2 regions of the Paraburkholderia sp. SIMBA_027 genome follow, and region 2 is predicted to be linked to the other one. Evidence: riboswitches for the same ligand, from Rfam matches in the RefSeq annotation. Region 2 holds a riboswitch; the other holds the start of a gene.
The links. A riboswitch is a leader RNA that binds a small molecule or an ion and turns the genes downstream of it on or off. The one in region 2 is predicted to bind glycine.
Positions count from the first base shown of each region.

Region 1: linked by a shared signal. The riboswitch ahead of SB764_RS34470 (D-amino acid dehydrogenase) and the one ahead of gcvT (glycine cleavage system aminomethyltransferase GcvT) in region 2 are both predicted to bind glycine.

Region 1 is NZ_JAWRWY010000026.1:62,612-68,468, forward strand. It holds gene SB764_RS34460 (AraC family transcriptional regulator) at 1-113, shown strand, start outside; gene SB764_RS34465 (threonine aldolase family protein) at 192-1,289, shown strand; glycine riboswitch at 1,813-1,902, shown strand; glycine riboswitch at 1,907-1,998, shown strand; gene SB764_RS34470 (D-amino acid dehydrogenase) at 2,060-3,265, shown strand; gene SB764_RS34475 (2-dehydropantoate 2-reductase) at 3,565-4,521, shown strand; gene SB764_RS34480 (FAD-binding protein) at 4,781-4,927, shown strand; gene SB764_RS34485 (hypothetical protein) at 4,938-5,120, shown strand; gene SB764_RS34490 (hypothetical protein) at 5,395-5,553, shown strand; gene SB764_RS34495 (FAD-linked oxidase C-terminal domain-containing protein) at 5,599-5,787, shown strand.
Region 2 is NZ_JAWRWY010000006.1:424,057-429,913, reverse strand. It holds gene SB764_RS14540 (UvrD-helicase domain-containing protein) at 1-1,629, opposite strand, end outside; gene SB764_RS14535 (oxidoreductase) at 1,991-3,052, shown strand; gene SB764_RS14530 (hypothetical protein) at 3,320-3,667, shown strand; glycine riboswitch at 3,915-4,025, shown strand; glycine riboswitch at 4,082-4,207, shown strand; gene gcvT (glycine cleavage system aminomethyltransferase GcvT) at 4,332-5,450, shown strand; gene gcvH (glycine cleavage system protein GcvH) at 5,521-5,857, shown strand, end outside.

The sequences.
Region 1 (5,857 bases), on a different contig from region 2:
GGGGGGTGCCGCTGCGGCAGGTTGCCATTGAGGTCGGCTACTGCGATCAAGGGCATTTGAGTCGGGAATTCAGTCGCTTCTTCGGCGTGCCGCCGGGTATCGCTCGGCAGTAAATCCGCAAGTTTGTCCAAATCCCCGGCCGGTATGTGGCTGAAGCTGTGCTCACTATTCACCTGATTCGGGAGCACACTATGATCGATCTGCGAAGCGACACCTGCAGCCAGCCTACCAAGGCCATGCGCGACGCCATAGCCAACGCACCAGTCGGCGACGACGTATACGGCGACGATCCGACCGTCAAAGCACTTGAGCGAGAAGTCGCGGAACTGCTTGGCAAGGAAGATGCCGTTTACATGGTGACGGGCACGATGACCAACCAGGTCGCGATCCGGGCGCACACCGAGCCGGGCGATGCCGTGCTCTTCGATCAAAATGCCCATGTCTACATTCTTGAAGGCGGTGCGCCGGCGGCGTTCTCTGGAGTGCTCCCGCGTCTGCTGCCCGGCGTGCGCGGCGTATTCACCCCGGAAGACGTGTCGAATGCACTCGGCGTGTCGCATCGGTTCTTCCCCAACACGATTCCCGCACCGGTCAAGCTGCTGTGTCTGGAAAACACCCACAACATCGGTGGCGGCAAGGTGTGGCCGATCGAGCGACTTCAGGCTGTCTGCGAGCTTGGCCGACAGCGCGGGCTCGCATTGCACCTGGACGGCGCGAGGCTATGGCATGCGACAGCTGCCACCGGGATTCCCGAGCGCGAATACGCCCGCCACTTCGATTCGGTCAGCGTCTGCTTCTCGAAAGGCCTCGGTGCGCCGGTAGGCTCAGCGCTGGCTGGCTCCCGTGACTTCATTGCTCGCGCGCGTCGTTTCAAGCAGCAAATCGGCGGTGGTTTCCGCCAAGCCGGGATTATCGCGGCAGGTGCGCTGCATGCACTGCGCAATCATCGTGAACGGCTTCAGGAAGATCATGAGCATGCTCGAATGCTCGCCAACGGTATCGCAGGTCTGCCTGGCATTTCGCTCGATGTTTCCGCGATCGAAACTAACATCGTGCGTTTCGGCGTCTCTTCGCTTCCCGCTGGAACATTCGTCGAGCGTCTTTACGACAAGGGTCTGTATGTACTGCCGTCCGGCGCAGATGGCGTACGCGCCATTCCTTATCTGAACATAACTCGCCAGCAGGTACAGGAAGCCATCGATATCATTTCGGTCGTCGCACAAGAGAACGCACGTAACGCTGGCGTGAGTGGACCTGGCGGCAAGGTGTCGTCTGGGGCCGGCTATTAATTACATTTTTTGGCGTCAGCCTAAAGTATTACCTTGATAGCAGTAAAAGCGGGGGTGACGATGCCCTCGTGACGGTCGCTATCTCTCGATCAGCTCGTCACACCAACTCGTTGGTGGCGCGTGGCAATGCGCGCAAGTGCGTTGCCACGCGTCTATCGAGAATGGCAGGGCGGAACCAAAGGCTCGAGCGATCAGGAAGTCAGTGCGCGTCTCGACGCAGTCGTTCATAGGGTGTGCACACGACCGGGGCAGATAACGGAGCGCACGTTCAGGTTGGCACCGATCAATTTGTCGAAAGGGAGTTCCGACCTGTCACTTTGCAGAGGAATGTCTCGCAAATTCGAACGGCTGCACAGGATTGGCGTGAGTGGAGCAGCTGCCTCACGCGTTGGCGATGCAGGGCGTACTACTCCTGCCGTTGGAAGGATCCACTCCTCCGACAAGATGCATCGGGGTGTCCGCGTCAAGCGGTGAGCCTAGCTATTGTCCGATGCATGTCATGGTAGTTTTGCAATCGTTGTATTCGTGCATCACGGGAGAGACCGCTCGATTGAGCGGCGCCGATGGAGCAACCGCCCCGGAAACTCTCAGGCAAAAGGACCGTGATGCGAGGACGCTCTGGAGAGCGGCGCCTCGTGCGCCCACCGAAGGGGAGCCACCGCCGTAACGCAACAGGGACAGTGGCGAAACTCTCAGGTAAACGGACAGATGGGGCATCCGCGTCGGCGACACATATCGCTGGCGATGCTCAATACAATCTGGACCAGAACATGTCACGAATCGCCATCATTGGCGCCGGTATTACCGGCGTCACTACCGCTTATGCCCTTTCGAATCACGGCCATAGCGTCAGTGTCTTCGAGCGGCATCGCTATGCCGCAATGGAGACGTCCTTCGCGAATGGTGGCCAGCTCTCGGCCAGCAATGCGGAGGTATGGAACAGCCGTGCCACTGTCCTCAAAGGACTGCGTTGGATGTTCACACGCGACGCACCGCTGCTACTGAATCCGCGGCCAAGCTTACACAAGTACGGCTGGATTGCCGAGTTTCTCGGAAACATCCCGCGATACGAAGCGAACACGATTGAAACTGTGAGGCTTGCGATCGCTGCACGCGCACACCTATTCCACATTGCGGAGCGCGAGGGCATCCAGTTCGATCTCGAGCAGCGCGGAATCTTGCACTTCTATGCAACGCGCAAGGAGCACGAAGCAGCAATGCGCGTGAATACCTTGCTGCGAGCGGGGGGGCTGGATCGTCGCCCAGTGACGCCGGAGGAGATGCGCGCAATCGAGCCGACTCTTCACGGCCGCTTTCAAGGAGGATTTTTCACTGAGTCGGATTCGTCCGGGGATATCCACAAATTTACCGGAGGGCTTTCATCGGCCTGCGAGCGTCGCGGTGTGCAATTTCACTACGACACGGCAATCGACAGCGTCGAATCCGTGGACTGCGGCAAGATTTTGATTTCTTCCGACCAACGACGCGAAGTCTTTGATCGCATCGTCATCTGTGCCGGCGTCGGCAGTCGCCGGTTCGCTGCGATGCTGGGCGATCATGTGAACGTCTATCCAGTCAAGGGCTATTCGATCACGGTACATCTGGATGATGAACCGAGTCGGAGCAGCGCTCCCTGGGTGAGCATCCTCGATGACCGCGCGAAGATCGTCACCAGCCGTCTTGGGACAGACCGGTTCCGGGTTGCGGGCACAGCAGAGTTCAACGGCGTGAACCGGGATATTCGTTCGGATCGGATCGAACCATTGATCAATTGGGTGCGTCGATACTTCCCTGTCGTCTCCACTTCGCGAGTTATTCCATGGGCAGGACTGAGACCGATGCTGCCAAGCATGCTGCCGCGCGTGGGTCGTGGCAGGCGCCCTGGTGTCTTTTACAACACGGGACATGGTCATCTGGGCTGGACTTTGTCGGCGGCAACCGCGGAGGCCGTTTCCTCCATGATCGGTGTAGATTGAGCGAATGGCAACATTGCCGTTTGCCAACAGAGCGTGCTTTGCCACAACTCGCCCGGATAGAGTTCGGAAACTCCCATTTGCAAGTCAGTCGCCTGCAAGTGCAGTGGCAGATCGACATCACCTCGGTCTATCGGGTTTTTGTCTTTCCGCAGCAGCGGCGAAAGTACGGTAACTACGGGCCCCTATCGTTTTTATAGATGAGATACTACTTTGATAGTAGTATCTCATCTATAGCGGTGTTCGCCCTCATAGAATGGGACCGGGCACCACGCCACATATCACGCAGAGCGGGACATTCGATGGCAGACAATATGAGCAACCGTCATGAAAGGCTTAGAGTTCTTATCCTTGGCGCTGGCGCACTGGGTGGTTACTATGGCTCCCGCTTGATCCAGGCCGGCGCTGATGTAACGTTCCTGGTGCGTCCCCGGCGCGCTGAAGCGTTGATGCGCGATGGATTGCGTGTATCGAGCTCATTGGGGGACTTCTCTTCGGCGGTCCGTACGGTGGCCGCGGACGCAGTGAGGCCGGGCTACGACCTGGTCTTGCTCACCTGCAAAGCGTACGACCTCGACGACGCCCTGAATTCGTTGGCGCCCGCGCTAGCCGGCGCAGCCGGTATTCTCCCCCTGCTGAACGGCATGGCGGTGTACGACACGCTAGACCGTCGCTATGGTCGAGCGCGTGTGCTGGGGGGCGTCTCGTATATCGCGGCGTCGAGCGCAGAGGACGGCAGCATCGTGCACATGGGCAATCAGGACAAGCTCATTGTCGGTGCGCGCCATCCGTCGCAACGCGATCTGGTCGGGCAGCTCCATGCGGCGTTCGCCGCCACATCGGGCTTGCGTGTGTTGTCCGAGAGAGTTGATGCTGACCTCTGGCAGAAGTGGGTAATGCTGTCCTCAGGCGCAGCCGCGACCTGCCTGATGCGCGGGCGCTTGTGCGATATCTTGCGAACGTCTGATGGCAAGAACTTGATCTCCGCATTGATCGAAGAGTGTGTAACTGTCTCCAGGGCGGAGGGCTTCGATCTCAGCCCGCAGGTCGTGGACGGCGTCCGTCGCTTTTTGCTGGATGCAGAGTCGACCTGGGCCGCATCCATGATGCGCGATATTGCGCGACTCTCCCCGCGTATCGAGTCGGAAGCGATCGTCGGTGACATGATCGCCCGCGCGGCACGCCACCAGATCGATACGCCATACTTGCGGGTTGCCTATGCGCATCTGCAAACGTACGTCCTACACAGCGCGAATTAATACAAGTGCTATTGGCGCAACCCTCACCATCGGTGCTGCGCCCCACCTGGCTATCGATCCGAAGAGTATCAGGCGCTACGCGCCGAGCGCGACGCTGCGTGCCGAGCTTCAGGAAGCGAAACCAGTTGGTAGAGACTACCGGCTTCGCACTGCGCGGTCATCTTGCTGAGCTGGGCGCGGAGTTTATGATGAGTGCCGGACGTGGACTTCACGCTGTCGCAGCCGGGCATGCCCGACGACATCGCACGAGCATCGTCGCGTGGTGGAAGCCATGCGCGCGTTCCAAGAAGCCGACTTACCGATGCTCACGCGTGGCGGGGGCACGTCGATGTGCGGGCAGTCGGTCAACGCGGCGGTCATCATCGACGCGTCGAAGTACCTCACGACCATCGGGGAAAACCGATGAGACGAGCCTCGTGGCTAAGGTGCGGCCGGGCGTGATCTGCGATCAGCTCAACGACGCCGCCGCGTTGCGCGAGCACCTCGCGGCGGGCGGCCGACGCGCGGAAATTGTCTCGGGTCTGCTCGGTCCCGTGGAGAGATACGGCGACGCCATCCGCGAAGGCTTTCCCAAACTCAAGCGCCGCGTCGCGGGCTAAAGCGCCGACCAGCTGCAGCCGGCGAACGATTTCAACGTCGCGCGTGCTGGTGGGCTCCGAAGGTACCGGCGTTTCCGTGCTGCGCGCGAAGACTACGCTAGTCATCAACCCCGTACATCGCCTGCTCGTGGTGTTCGGATTCCCGACCATTTTCGATGCCGCCGATTGCGTGCCGCAACTTCTGCCACGGTCGCCGATCGCGATGTGAGAGCTAGACACGGGCATCGTCGAAGGCTTTCGCGAGCGTTGCATCGCGCTGGCTGACATCGTCGATTTGTCAGAAGGCAATGCTTCGCTGATCGTCGAATTCGGCGCGTTCGACAAGGCCGTGGCGATGGAATTCGCGCAGCGCGCGGCGGCACTCGCGCCTGAGTTGTCGGGCACGCCGTCGGCGCGGCTCGTCGACGATGCCGCGCTCATGAAGCGTTTGTGATCAGCCCGCGAAACCGCCGCGTCGGCTACCTCCATCGGCGACGACATGTCGAAGCCCGATCCGGTCGTCGGCTGGGAAGATGCCGCCGTGGAGCCGCGCCATCTCGGCGCCTACCTGCGCGAATTCTCGGCGCTGTTGGAATTGTACGGCTACAAAACGAGTGTGTACGGCCGTTTCGGCGATGGCTGCATTTACTCGGGCATCACCTCGACCTGCGTAACGGGCAAGGCCTGAAGCCGTGGCGCGAGTTCCTGTTCGACGCCGCGAAGCTCGTCGTGAAGTACGAAGGCTCGCTGTCGGGCGA
Region 2 (5,857 bases):
GTAACCCGTCGCCTCGCTGTCTTCGCCGATCTCCTGCTCGGGCTTGGTGCCCTTGCGCTTGAGCCACTCGAGGAATTCGAGCACGTTCTGCCACTTCGACTGCGCCTGGCGCTCGTCGAAGGCGTCGTAGAGATACGCCTCGTAGTGGATCGCGTCCATCAGTTCGTCGAGCACGACGGTCGCCGGATCCTTCACGGCTCGCTCCGCCAGACGCTGCATGAAGTCGCAGAACACGCGCATCGGCTCGACCTGGCGCGCGGACAGCCGCGCCTCGATGCCGCCCATGTACACCGCTTCGAACAGCGACACCTTCGCCTGCCCCGCGAACGAGCCGAGCGCTTCGAGCGTGGTGTTGCCCACGCCGCGGCGCGGCGTCGTGATCGCGCGGATGAACGCGGGATCGTCGTCGTGATTGGCGATCAGACGCAGATACGCGCAGATGTCCTTGATTTCGGCCTTGTCGAAGAACGACTGCCCGCCCGACAGCACGTACGGAATGCGCTCGCGGCGCAGCACCTGCTCGAAGATGCGCGCCTGGAAATTGCCGCGATAAAGAATGGCGTAGTCGCGGAACTGCGCGCGGCGCTCGAACTTGTGCGCCGAGAGACGGAACACGACCGATTCGGCTTCGTGCTCCTCGTCGTTGCAGGGCGTGACGGTGATCGTGTCGCCCATGCCGTGCTCGGACCAGAGCTTCTTCTCGAACAGCTTCGGGTTATTGGCGATCACGTTGTTCGCCGCCGTGAGAATGCGCACGGTCGAGCGATAGTTCTGCTCCAGCTTGACCACGTGCAGCTTCGGATAATCCTTGCCGAGTTGCGCGAGATTTTCGATGGTCGCGCCGCGCCAGCCGTAGATCGCCTGGTCGTCGTCGCCCACGGCCGTGAACGCCGCGCGCGGGCCCGCCAGCAGCTTGAGCAGCTCGTACTGGCAAGTGTTGGTGTCCTGGTATTCGTCGACCAGCAGATAGCGCAGCTTGTTCTGCCAGCGCTCGCGCACCGGCTCGTTCTTCGCGAACAGTTCGGCGGGCAGGCGGATCAGATCGTCGAAATCGACGGCCTGATAGGCGTGCAGCGTCGCCATGTAGTTGCGGTAGACGATGGCCGCCTGATGCTCGTCCTCGTTCGACGCCGTCGCGAGCGCCTGCTCGGGCATGACGAGACCGTTCTTCCAGAGCGAGATGATCGACTGGATCTTGCGGATGAAACCCTTGTCGGTCGAGCCCACCTGCTCCTGGATCATGGCGAAGCAGTCGTCCGAATCCATGATCGAGAACTGGGGCTTGAGTCCCAGATGCTCGGCTTCCTGGCGCAGGATCTGCACGCCCAGCGAGTGGAACGTACAGACGGTCAACTGGTTCGCCGGCACCTTGCGGCCTTCCTTGCCGGGCGTCGTGAGCGTCTTGCCTTCGAGCAGTTTGCCCACGCGCTCGCGCATTTCGGCGGCGGCCTTGTTGGTGAAGGTGACGGCGGCGATATGGCGCGGCTCGAAGCCTTTCGCTTCGATCAGATGGGCGATCTTCTGCGTAATGACGCGCGTCTTGCCGCTGCCCGCGCCGGCGAGCACGAGACAGGGACCGTCGAGATAGCGCACCGCTTCGTTCTGGGCGGGATTCAGGCCTGCGGACATCGTTGCTGGATTGGAAAAACGGGTGGTACTGCCGGGTAGCGTGCGGCGCAAACCCTGCGCATGATGCAGACGATGCTCATGGCGCGGCGGCCCTTCACGCGAGAGCCGCGATGTTAACACGATGCGGTGTCGCGCCGATGCCGCCCCGCTAACGGCGCGACGCCGCATCCCGCGCGCATCAGGTCACAGCGTCGTGTCACAACGACACGCCGCGTCGACCAGCCGATCCAGCCGCACGCCGATCCGTCCCCGCAGCGCCCCGCCACGCGCGCCGTCGTGCGTGCCACAATAACGGGCTCCCGCCACCCGCGGCATCGCTACCCGCCGTGCCGCTCCCACGCTGGAAAGAGGACGCGCTTACATGACAGCACCGCTGCAAATCGGCCTGATGGGCTATGGCTTCGCCGGCCAGACCTTCCATGCACCCGTGATCGCCCATAGCGGCACGGCGAATCTGCCCGTCACGCTTGCCGCCATCGCCACGAGCCAGGCCGAGCGTGCGCAGGCCGACTATCCGGACGCCGCAATCGTCCCCGATCTCGACGCGCTGCTCTCGCTCGACGCGATCGAATGCGTCGTGATCGCCACGCCCAACGACACGCACTACGAACTCGCGCGCCGCACGCTGGAGCGCGGCAAGCACGTGCTCGTCGACAAACCGGTCACGCTCACCGCCGAGGAAGCGCGCACGCTCGCGGCCATCGCGCAGCAGCGCGGCCTCGTGTTCGCGCCGTTCCACAACCGTCGCTGGGACGGCGACTTCCTCACAGTCAAGCAGCTGATCGCGAACGGCGAGCTGGGCCGCGTCACGCATTACGAATCGCACTTCGACCGCTTCCGTCCGCAGGTGCGCCAGCGCTGGCGCGAGGACGCGACGCGCGGCGGCGGCCTGCTCTACGACCTCGGGCCGCATCTGATCGACCAGACGCTCGCGCTGTTCGGCGCGCCCGAGTCGGTCACGGCCTTCGTGCACACGCGCCGCGACCACGCCAGCGCGCCCGACTACGCGCACCTCGTGCTGCGCTACGACGGCCTCGACGCCGTGCTGCACGCGAGCGCGCTGGCCGCGTACGCGCCGCGTTTCGCGATTCACGGCACGCGCGGCAGCTACCTGAAAAACGGGCTCGATACCCAGGAGGACCAGCTGAAGGCGGGCCTGCGCCCCGGCCAGCCCGGTTTCGGCGACGGCAACGAAGCGGGCCGACTGCACGTCATGGCCGACGACGGCCAGGAGTCCGACCGCGACGTGCCCAACGCCGCGGGCAATTACGCCGACCTGTACCGCGCGCTCGCCGCCGCGATCCGCGAGGGCACGCCGTTCCCGGTGAGTCCGCAGGACGCCGTCGACGTGATGACGATCGTCGAGCTGGCGATGCGCAGCGCCGAGGAAGGCCGCACGATCGCCTTCACGCGCGCTCAGTGAGCACGCAGCGCGAACCTCGCGCGAACCGACTGCCCGGCGAGGCCGCGCGGCTTGCAAACCGCCGACGCGTCTGAAAGGTCCATACAAACGGTTACAAGTCTGCGCCGCCGTGCGGTCATCGCACGGCGCGCGCGACGCGTTTGCCGACGAACAACGCCAGAAACAGAGCGATAACGTTCTGCATCTTCCGGGGTGCAGGGTTCGTGGCGCGCGCCAGCCCGCCCCGGACCGACAACAAGGAGAGTCTCAATGACCCGATTGAATTGTGTGAACCGTGCCATCCGCCTGAGCTGCGCCGCCGCGCTGATCTCGACGCTCGCCGCATGCGTCGTCACCCCGCCCGCGCAGCATTCCGGCTCGAATCCGCATGAACTGGCCGTCGACCGCCTGCATCAGGTCGACGCCCGCATCGACACCCTGGGGCGCCGCATCGACGCGCGCGTGAACCAGGGCTACTATCCGCCGCCGCAGGGCGCCGCGCTGCATCACCGCCTCGACACGATCCGCGGCGAGGCGCACGACATGGCTGCGCAGCACGGCGGCGGCATCTCCGGCGACGAGCAGCACGTGCTCAACCAGGAGCTCGATACGGCGGCGCGCGCCATCGGCGAATAAGCCCGCGCAAAACCACCGCGATCACATGGGCCGCCTCGCGCGGCCCGTTTCTTTTTTTGGCGCGCATGCGCGGTCGCGCGCGAGCGGTTCTTTCGGGGCCGCATGCGCGCAAGCCTTGCCGGGCGGCGTTCGGCGCATGGCCCGCCAGCACGCGCGGCCGGCTGGCGCAGGTTCCACTCCCGTTCCGCCGCCACGGTGCGCCTAATTTTTCCGCATTGACACAGCCCGCCGGCGTCCAGCACAATCGCTGCGCGCGCCGGGAGAGCGCGACGTTCGCGAGTCGAGTCAATTTCGAATCGCAACGCCGCCGCCGAAGGGGCAACCCACAAACTCTCAGGCAAAAGGACCGTGCGCGCCGGACCGCTGCTTCGCCTGTTTCGCACCCGCGTGCGAGACGCGCGAGACGGCACTCAGGTCCGCAACTCTGGAGAGCGGCAGTAGAACGGCGGAGGGATCGTAACCCTGGCGTTCAGGCTGCCCACCGAAGGGGCGCGCGTCGATCGACGCAATCTCTCAGGTACCGAGGACAGAGGGGCCATGCAAGAACCGACCACGGGCATCGTGCCTGCGGCGAGTCCTGCATGGCCTTTTTCGTTTTCGCTCGAATTCCGGCGGGACATTCCCCCGGAGTCGCACGAAAACCCTCGCGACCGCCTGAGGCCTCATGACCGAACTCAAACGCACTCCGCTGAACGACACGCACCGCGCGCTGAACGCCCGCATGGTCGATTTCGGCGGCTGGGACATGCCCGTCAACTACGGCTCGCAGATCGACGAACATCGCGCCGTGCGCACCGACGCCGGCATGTTCGATGTCTCGCACATGTGCGTCGTCGACTTCTCGGGCGCGAAGGCGCGCGAATTCTTCGCCCACGCGCTCGCCAACAACGTCGCCAAGCTGACGACGCCCGGCAAGGCGCTCTATTCCTGCATGCTCAACCCCGAAGGCGGCGTGATCGACGACCTGATCGTCTATTACTTCGCCGACGACGCGTTCCGCACCGTCGTCAACGCGGGCACCGCCGACAAAGACATCGCCTGGTTCGAGAAGCTCAACGCCGAAGGCGGCTTCGGCCTCACCATCACACCGCGCCGCGATCTCGCGATCGTCGCCGTGCAAGGCCCGAACGCGCGCGAGAAAGTCTGGGCCGTCGCGCCCTCCTCGCGCAGCGCCACCGAAATCCTCAAGCCCTTCAACGCCGCGAAGATCGACGCCACGCCGTTCGGCGAGCTGATGATCGCGCGCACCGGCTACACCGGTGAAGACGGCTTCGAAATCGTGCTGCCCGCCGCCGCCGTCTGCGAGTTCTGGGACGCGCTGCAACGCCAGGGCGTGAAGCCCTGCGGCCTCGGCGCGCGCGACACGCTGCGCCTCGAAGCGGGCATGAACCTCTACGGCCAGGACATGGACGACAGCGTCTCGCCGCTCGACGCGGGCCTCGCCTGGACCGTCGACCTGAAGACGCCGCGCGAGTTCGTCGGCCGCGCCGCGCTCGAAGCGAACGGCACGCGCTCGACCTTCGTCGGCTTGATCCTGCAGAAGGAAAACGGCAAGGCCGGCGGCGTGCTGCGCGCTCACCAGAAAGTGCTGACGCCGCACGGCGACGGCGAGATCACGAGCGGCACCTTCTCGCCGACGATGCAGGAATCCATCGCCTTCGCGCGCGTGCCCGAGGGCGTGCAGCCGGGCGACGTCGTGCAGGTGCAGATCCGCGACAAAGCCCTTCCCGCAAGCGTGGTAAAACTGCCGTTCGTGCGCAACGGCAAGGTGCTGGTCGCCTGATCCGCAAGGATTCCGGCGCGCACGCCCACCCTCTTTTCAAGTCATAAACGAACCACGCACTGGAGCAACCATGAGCATCCCGGCCGATCTGAAATACACCGAATCGCACGAGTGGATCCGCACCGAAGCCGACGGCACGCTGACCGTCGGCATCACCGATCACGCGCAGGAAGCGCTCGGTGACATCGTCTTCCTCGAACTGCCCGAAGCCGGCCGCGCCGTCACGGCGGGCGACGCCATCGCCGTGATCGAATCGGTCAAGGCCGCCTCGGACATCTACGCGCCGGTCTCGGGCGAGATCGTCGAATCGAACTCGGCGCTCGTCGACGCCCCCGAAGGCGTGAACGGCGCGCCCTACGAGTCGTGGCTCTTCAAGATCAAGCCGGCCGCCGACGCCAAGCTCGACG